DNA from 2 places in the Herbidospora sp. RD11066 genome. Region 1 is predicted to be linked to the other one. Evidence: riboswitches for the same ligand, from Rfam matches in the RefSeq annotation. Region 1 holds a riboswitch; the other holds the start of a gene.

Evidence for each region. Region 1 has a riboswitch for glycine ahead of gcvT (glycine cleavage system aminomethyltransferase GcvT). Riboswitches for the same ligand answer to the same signal wherever they lie in the genome.
Region 2: another riboswitch for glycine. It lies ahead of gcvP (aminomethyl-transferring glycine dehydrogenase); the one in region 1 lies ahead of gcvT (glycine cleavage system aminomethyltransferase GcvT).

Annotation. Positions count from the first base shown of each region.
Region 1 is NZ_BAAGDO010000004.1:618,837-623,020, reverse strand. It holds gene ACYQ78_RS19645 (3-oxoacyl-ACP reductase) at 6-770, shown strand; gene ACYQ78_RS19640 (gamma-glutamyl-gamma-aminobutyrate hydrolase family protein) at 767-1,468, shown strand; glycine riboswitch at 1,485-1,582, shown strand; glycine riboswitch at 1,583-1,677, shown strand; gene gcvT (glycine cleavage system aminomethyltransferase GcvT) at 1,711-2,787, shown strand; gene gcvH (glycine cleavage system protein GcvH) at 2,784-3,173, shown strand; gene ACYQ78_RS19625 (L-serine ammonia-lyase) at 3,184-4,184, shown strand, end outside.
Region 2 is NZ_BAAGDO010000002.1:254,930-259,113, forward strand. It holds gene ftsR (transcriptional regulator FtsR) at 1-387, shown strand, start outside; gene ACYQ78_RS07595 (bifunctional nuclease family protein) at 473-943, shown strand; gene ACYQ78_RS07600 (MerR family transcriptional regulator) at 1,090-1,710, shown strand; glycine riboswitch at 1,751-1,846, shown strand; glycine riboswitch at 1,847-1,948, shown strand; gene gcvP (aminomethyl-transferring glycine dehydrogenase) at 1,985-4,184, shown strand, end outside.

The sequences.
Region 1 (4,184 bases):
AGCACATGCAACGCTTGCAGGACCGGGTCGCCGTGATCACCGGCGCCGCCGGGGGCATCGGAATGGCGACCGCGCGCAGATTCGCCGAAGAGGGCGCCAAACTCGTGCTCGCCGACCTCGACGAGGAGGCCGGACGGCGCGCCGCCGAGGAGGTCGGCGGGATCTTCGTCAAGGCCAACGTGGCCGAGGAAGACGACGTCGTCCGGATGTTCCAGACCGCCTACGACGAGTTCGGCAGCGTCGACATCGCGTTCAACAACGCCGGGATCTCCCCCGCCGACGACGACTCGATCCTGACCACCGGCATGGACGCCTGGCGCCGCGTCCAGGAGGTCAACCTCACCAGCGTCTACCTGTGCTGCAAGCACGTGCTGCCCTACATGCAGCGGCAGGGCAAGGGCTCGATCATCAACACCGCCTCGTTCGTGGCGGTCATGGGGTCGGCGACCTCGCAGATCTCCTACACCGCGTCCAAGGGCGGCGTGCTGGCGATGACGCGTGAGCTGGGCGTGCAGTTCGCCCGCGAGGGCATCCGCGTCAACGCCCTGTGCCCCGGCCCGGTCGACACCCCGCTGCTGCGCGAGCTGTTCGCCAAGGACCCCGAGCGCGCCCAGCGCCGCCTGGTGCACGTGCCGCTCGGCAGGTTCGCGCGGGCCGAGGAGATCGCCGCCGCCGTGGCGTTCCTGGCCTCCGACGACGCGTCGTTCATCACCGCCGCCGAGTTTTTGGTCGACGGCGGCATCTCCGGCGCCTACGTGACGCCCCTGTGAGACCGGTCATCGGCATCACGTGTTACGCCGAAAAAGCACAGTTCACGGTCTGGGACACGACCGCGGCGCTGCTGCCGTGGGACTACGTGAGGCACGTCGAACGGGCCGGTGGGCAGCCGGTGATCCTGCCGCCCACCGGTGACCCGGGCGAGCTCGCCGGCCGTCTCGACGGCCTGATCGTGGCCGGGGGCGGCGACATCGACCCCGGCCGGTACGGCGGCGTCCAGCACCCGAGAACCGGCTACATCCGCGACTTCCGCGACGACGCCGAGTTCTCGCTGGTCAAGGCCGCCCTGGCGCAACGGCTCCCGATCCTCGGCATCTGCCGGGGCCTCCAGGTGCTCAACGTCGCCCTGGGCGGCACGCTGATCCAGCACCTGCCCGACGTGTGCGGCACCGACCGCCACTCTCCGGCTCCGGGGGTCTACGGCAGGGTTCCGGTACGTCTTTCCGGACCATTGCGGCGGCTCTACGACGCCGAAGAGATCACCCCCGCCCACTACCACCACCAGGCCATCGACCACCTGGCGCCCGGCCTGACGGTCACCGCCCGCGCCGACGACGGCACGATCGAGGCGGTCATGCTCGACGAGACGGTCTGGGCGGTCCAGTGGCATCCGGAGGCCGACGAGGAGGCGCCGGTCTTCGGGTCGTTCGTCACCCGCGCCGGGTTCCGCCCGGCGGTGAGGGGCGGCTAGGCTGACCGCACACCGGTGATCCCGCGCGGGAGAGTGCCCTGGCATCCGGCCAGGGCCCCTGAAGGAGCAAGCCCTCCCCGCGAACCTCTCAAGGCAAAGGACCGTGCGGGCGAGGTGTCCTCTGGAAAGCAGGCCTGTGGCCTCGCCGAAGGTGAAAGTCCGGCAAAACTCGGGCGAAGCTCTCAGGCACCCATGACAGAGGGGGAGGATGCTGACATCCGACCTTATTCGAGGTGCGCTTCATGTCCCGACCGACCCCGCTGCACGAGGTGCACAAGAGCCTCGGCGCGACCCTGACCGACTTCGCCGGCTGGCTGATGCCGCTGCGCTACGGCAGTGAGTCGGCCGAGCACACCGCAGTCCGCACCACCGCGGGGCTGTTCGACCTGTCCCACATGGGCGAGATCCACGTGACCGGTCCCGGCGCCGCCGACGCGCTCGACTTCGCGCTGGTCGGCAACCTGGGCGGCCTGGAGCCGGGTAGGGCCCGCTACACGATGATGTGCGAGCCGGGCGGCGGCATCGTCGACGACCTGATCGTCTACCGGCTGGCCGCCGACGAGTTCATGGTGTGCGCGAACGCGTCCAACTACCTCAAAGTGGCGGCCGAACTCACCGACCGCGCCAAGAACCACGACGCCGTGGTCGACGACCGCTCCGACTCCTACGCGCTGCTGGCGATCCAGGGCCCGAACTCCCCGGAGATCCTGGCCAAGCTGACCGACGCCGACCTCGCCGGGCTGAAGTACTACACCGGTCTCCCCGGCACCGTCGCGGGCGTCGAGGCGCTGATCGCCCGCACCGGCTACACCGGCGAAGACGGCTTCGAGCTATTCGTGAGCGCCGGCGACGCGGTGCCGCTCTGGCACGCGCTCATGGAGGCGGGCCGCGACCACGGCCTGGTCCCCGCGGGCCTCTCCGCCCGCGACACGCTCCGTCTCGAGGCCGGAATGCCGCTGTACGGCAACGAGCTCACCTCGGCCACCACCCCCGCCGACGCCGGTCTGGCCCGGGTCGTCCGCTTCGACAAGCAGGGCGACTTCGTCGGCAGGACGGCGCTGTCCGGCGTACAGCCGGACAAGCGCCTGGTCGGCCTGGTGATGCGGGGCCGGCGGGTGCCCCGCCACGGTTTCGCCGTCGTCGACGCCGAGGGCACCCCCATCGGCGAGGTGACGAGCGGCGCCCCCTCGCCGTCGATCGGCCGCCCGATCGCGATGGCCTACGTCGAGGTGGACGCCACCCCCGCAGCCGTGGACATCCGCGGCTCCCACGAACCGGTCGACGTCGTTGACCTGCCTTTCTACAGGAGGAAGAAGTGAGCAGCATTCCCGACGAGCTCAGCTACACCAAGGAGCACGAGTGGGTCGCCGGGCTGGACGACGGTCTGACCGTCACCGTCGGAATCACCGCCTACGCCGCCGAGTCGCTGGGTGACGTGGTCTTCGTCCAGCTTCCGGAGGCCGGGGCGCGGATCGAGGCGGGCGACGCGGTCGGCGAGGTCGAGTCGACCAAGTCGGTCAGCGACATCTACGCCCCCGCGGGCGGCGAGATCGTGGAGATCAACCAGAGCGTGGTCGACGACCCGTCCCTGGTGAACAGCGACCCCTACGGCGACGGCTGGCTGTTCCGCATCCGCGTCGAGGGCACCCCCGAAGACCTGCTCACCAGCGAGGAGTACGCCACCCTCACCGCCGCAGAGTCATGATCCCCCTCTGATGGCGATCAGCGTCTTCGACCTTTTCAAGGTCGGCATCGGGCCGTCCAGCTCCCACACGGGCGGCCCGATGGCCGCCGCGCACAAGTTCGCGCGCGGCCTGCTCCACAACGGTCTCCTCGAGAAGACCGCGAAGGTCCAGGTCATCCTCTACGGCTCGCTCGGCCTGACCGGCAAGGGTCACGGCAGCGACAAGGCCGTGCTGCTGGGCCTGTCGGGTGAGAAGCCCGAGCTCGTCGACGTCGACGCGGTCGAGGGCATGCTGGCCGCGATGCGCGCGGCGGGCACGGTGTCCCTGATGGGGCAGCGGGTGGTCCCGTTCGTGGTCGGCGACGACCTCGTCTTCGAACGCAAGATCTCGCTCCCCGGCCACCCCAACGGCATGCGCTTCACGGCGTGGGGCGAGGCGGGCGACGTCCTGAGAGAGAAGATCTACTACTCGGTCGGCGGCGGCTTCGTCGTCGACGAGAACGCCACCGGCGCCGACCGCATCAAACCCGACGACACCCCGCTCCCCCACCCGTTCCTGACGGCGAACGAGCTGCTGGCGCAGTGCGCCGAGACCGGCCTGTCGATCTCCGGCCTGATGATGGCCAACGAGAAGGCCTTCGGCCGCACCGAGGCCGAGATCAAGTCACGCCTGGTCGACCTGTGGCGCGTCATGGACGAATGCGTGCGGCGCGGCTCCTCCCGCGAGGGCGTGCTGCCGGGCGGGCTGAAGGTGCGCCGCCGCGCCCACCAGCTCCAGCGTCAGCTCCAGAGCGAACCGGCCGAACGCGACCCGCTCCAGGCGATGGACTGGGTGACGCTGTTCGCGCTGGCCGTCAACGAGGAGAACGCCGCGGGCGGCCGCATCGTGACCGCGCCCACCAACGGCGCGGCGGGCATCATCCCGGCCGTCATCTCCTACTACACGCGGTTCATGCCGGGCGCCGACGACGACGCCGTGGTGCGGTTCCTGCTCACGGCGGGCGCGGTCGGCGTGCTGTTCAAGGAGAACGC
Region 2 (4,184 bases), on a different contig from region 1:
GTCGACAGCGAGCCGGTGGCCGTGCGGCTCAGCAGGGAAGAGCTGCTGGCCGCGGCCGAGATCGACGAGGAGACGCTGGCCGAGCTCGAAGACTACGGCCTGATCACCTCGACGGCCCGGTTCTACGACGAGGCGTCCCTCGAGATCGCCCGCAGCGTGGGCGCGCTGGCCTCCTTCGGCCTGCACGCCCGGCACCTGCGCACGGTCAAGGCCGCCGCCGAACGCGAGGCGGGCCTGGTCGAGCAGGCCGTCGCACCTTTGCTGCGCCGCCGGGCCCCGGGGGCCATCGACCATGCCGGGGAATCGGCACGGGAGATCACCGGGTTGTTATTACGTATCCACGCCGCGCTGCTGGAAGGGGCCGTCCGCGGCTCACTCGGCCGTTGACGCGGGTCCGGCGCGTGGGTGTTACGTTGAATGCCTGGTGAGTTGAATACCTGGTGAAATGCCGCATCCCGGAGAGTGAGCGCCTGTGTTGCAGATGGAGTTCGTGGGGGTCCGGGTGGAGATGCCCTCGAACCAGCCGATCGTCCTTCTCAAGGAGGCGAACGGCGACCGCTACCTGCCGATATGGATTGGGATGACCGAGGCGACGGCGATCGCGCTCGCCCAGGCGGACGAGCCACCGCCCCGACCGCTGACCCATGATCTTTTCCGCAACGTGCTGGGCGCGCTCAAGGTCTCACTCGAACGCGTCAACATCGTCGCGTTGCGTGACGGCATCTTCTACGCCGACCTGGTGTTCTCCAACGGCGTAGAGGTAAGCGCACGTCCTTCCGACTCCATCGCCCTGGCCCTCCGGACCGACGCGTTGATCTTCGCCAGCGAAGACGTGATGCGGGAGAACGGCGTCAGCATGGCCGATGACCAGGAGGACGAGGTCGAGAAGTTCCGGGAGTTCCTGGACAACATCAGCCCCGAGGATTTCGGCCGTGCGGGTTGAGTTGAGGGGTTATCTCACCTTCACGACGCGCCGGGGGCGGTCGTTGACTGTGCCTTTCCCCAGTCCTACGGTGCAAGTGAATCCACGGTTGTAGTTCGCGTACCCCCAGATCAGACCGTGGGATGAGAGAAAGCCGGAGGTCCGCAGTGGCGGTCAGCAGCGGCGAGGGTAACAAAGCCGACCAGCACGACGCGGTTCAGCGTGAGTCGGCGCGGGAGCGCGCCGGTGAGCAGGGCCTGCTGTTCGACGAGCGGCCCGCGGCGGTGCGTGACGACATCGGCTACCGCGGTCCCACGGCGTGTTCCGCCGCCGGGATCACCTACCGCCAGCTCGACTACTGGGCGCGCACCGACCTGGTGCAGCCGACGATCCGGCCCGCCCAGGGCTCCGGATCCCAGCGGCTCTACAGCTTCCGCGACATCCTGGTGCTCAAGGTCGTCAAACGGCTCCTCGACACCGGGGTCTCCCTCCAGCAGATCCGCACCGCCGTCCAGCACCTGCGCGACCGCGGGGTCAACGACCTCGCCCAGATCACCCTCATGAGCGACGGCGTGAGCGTCTACGAGTGCACCTCCGCCGACGAGGTCATCGACCTCCTCCAAGGAGGGCAGGGGGTCTTCGGCATCGCCCTCGGCCGGGTCTGGCGCGAGGTCGAGGGATCACTCGCGGAGCTGCCGGGGGAACTCGCGGTCGGCCCCGACAGTGACGAGGCCGACCACCCCTCCGATGAACTGGCCCAGCGGCGGAGGGCTCGGAAGACCGGTTGAGACCCCAGCTCAGGGGTACGGGTAAGGTGGTTGTAGCCATCGACCCTGCGCGGGAGAGTCCCCATCTGCACTGAATGGGGCGCCGAAGGAGCAAACCTCCCCGGAATCTCTCAGGCACCCGTACCGCCAGGCGAGGCAGCTCTGAAAAGCAGGTCCGCCGTCCAGGCGGCGCCTCACCGAAGGGGAAAACCGGCCGTCGTCGTCCGGTGAAGCTCTCAGGTTCCATGACAGAGGGGGAGACCGCCCGGTCTCGCCTGCCCTGGAGTTCCCTGTCATGACCGACCGCACACCGCTCCGTGACCTGGACGCCCCGCCGTTCGCCACCCGCCACATCGGTCCTTCCGACGCCGCCCAGGCCCGCATGCTGGAGGCCGTCGGCTACGAGACCGTCGCCGACCTGGTCGCCGTGGCGGTCCCCGACTCGATCCGCACCGCCGGGGCCCTCGCCCTGCCGCCCGCGCTGTCCGAGCCCGAGACGCTCGCCGAACTGCGCGCGCTGGCCGCCCGCAACACCGTGCTGACCTCGATGATCGGCCTGGGCTACCACGACACGATCACGCCGGGCGTGATCCTGCGCAACGTGCTGGAGAACCCGGGGTGGTACACGGCCTACACGCCGTACCAGCCGGAGATCTCGCAGGGGCGCCTGGAGGCGCTGCTCAACTTCCAGACCGTGGTCAGCGACCTGACCGGCCTCGACGTCGCCGGCGCCTCCCTCCTGGACGAGGCCACCGCCGCCGCCGAGGCGATGACGCTGGCCCGCCGGGCCTCCAAGGTCAAGGCCGACGTGTTCGTGGTCGACGCCGACGCGCTCCCGCAGACCAAGGCGGTGCTCGCCACCCGCGCCGAGCCGCTCGGCATCACCCTCGTCGAGTCCGACTACACCGGTGAGCTGCCCGAATGTTTCGGGATCCTGGTGCAGTATCCGGGGGCCTCGGGCCGGGTGGCCGACTTCCGGGCGCTGGCCGCGAGCGCCAAGGCGGCCGGGGCGGTCGTGACCGTGGCGGCCGACCTGCTCGCGCTGACCGTGCTGGAGGCGCCCGGCACCCTCGGGGCCGACATCGCGGTCGGATCGTCGCAGCGCTTCGGCGTCCCGCTCGGGTTCGGCGGTCCGCACGCCGCCTACATGTCGGTACGTGAGGGCCTCCAGCGGCAGATGCCCGGACGCCTGGTCGGCGTGTCGATCGACGCCGACGGCCGCCCCGCCTACCGGCTGGCGCTCCAGACCCGCGAGCAGCACATCCGCCGCGAGAAGGCGACCAGCAACATCTGCACCGCCCAGGTCCTGCTGGCGGTGATCGCGTCGATGTACGCCGTCTACCACGGCCCCGAGGGCCTGCGCCGGATCGCCCTGCGGGCCCACCGGCACGCCGCCGTGCTGGCCGCGGGGCTGCGCGCGGGGGGCGTCGAGGTCGTCCACGACGAGTTCTTCGACACCGTGACCGCCCGCGTGCCGGGCCGCGCGGCCGCGGTCGCGGCGGCGGCCCGGGACCTCGGCGTCAACGTCCGCGAGGACGGCGACGACCACATCGCGGTGGCCTGTGACGAGAAAACCACCTCCGCGCACCTGAGCGCCGTCTGGACGGCCTTCGGCGTCGACGGCCCCTCCGTGGACGATCTCGACATCTCCACCGACGACGCGCTGCCCCAGGGCCTCCAGCGGACCACCGGCTACCTGACCCACCCCGTCTTCCACGACTACCGGTCGGAGACGGCGATGCTGCGCTACCTGCGCAGGCTCCAGGACAAGGACATCGCGCTCGACCGGTCGATGATCCCGCTCGGGTCGTGCACGATGAAGCTCAACGCGACCACCGAGATGGAGCCGATCACCTGGCCCGAGTTCGCGTCGATCCACCCGTTCGCGCCCGCCGAGCAGACCGACGGCTACACCGACCTGATCCTCAGCCTGGAAGACTGGCTGGCCGAGGTGACCGGCTACGACGCCGTCTCCATCCAGCCCAACGCCGGGTCGCAGGGCGAGTTCGCCGGCCTGCTGGCCATCAGGGCCTACCACCGTGCCGGGGGCGACCACGAGCGCGACGTCTGCCTGATCCCGTCGTCGGCCCACGGCACCAACGCCGCCTCCGCCGTCATGGCGGGCATGCGGGTCGTCGTGGTCGCCTGTGACGCCGACGGCAACGTCGACATGGCCGACCTCGACGCCAAGATCGCCAAGCACGCCGACCGGCTGGCGGCGATCATGGTCACCTACCCGTCGACCCACGGCGTCTACGAGCAGACCATCGTCGACCTGTGCGCGAAGGTCCACGAGGCCGGCGGGCAGGTCTACGTCGACGGCGCCAACCTCAACGCCCTCGTCGGCCTGGCCAAACTGGGCGAGTTCGGCGCCGACGTGTCCCACCTGAACCTGCACAAGACCTTCTGCATCCCGCACGGCGGCGGCGGCCCCGGCGTCGGCCCGGTCGCGGTCAAGGCCCACCTGGCCCCGTTCCTCCCGGGACGCGGCGTCG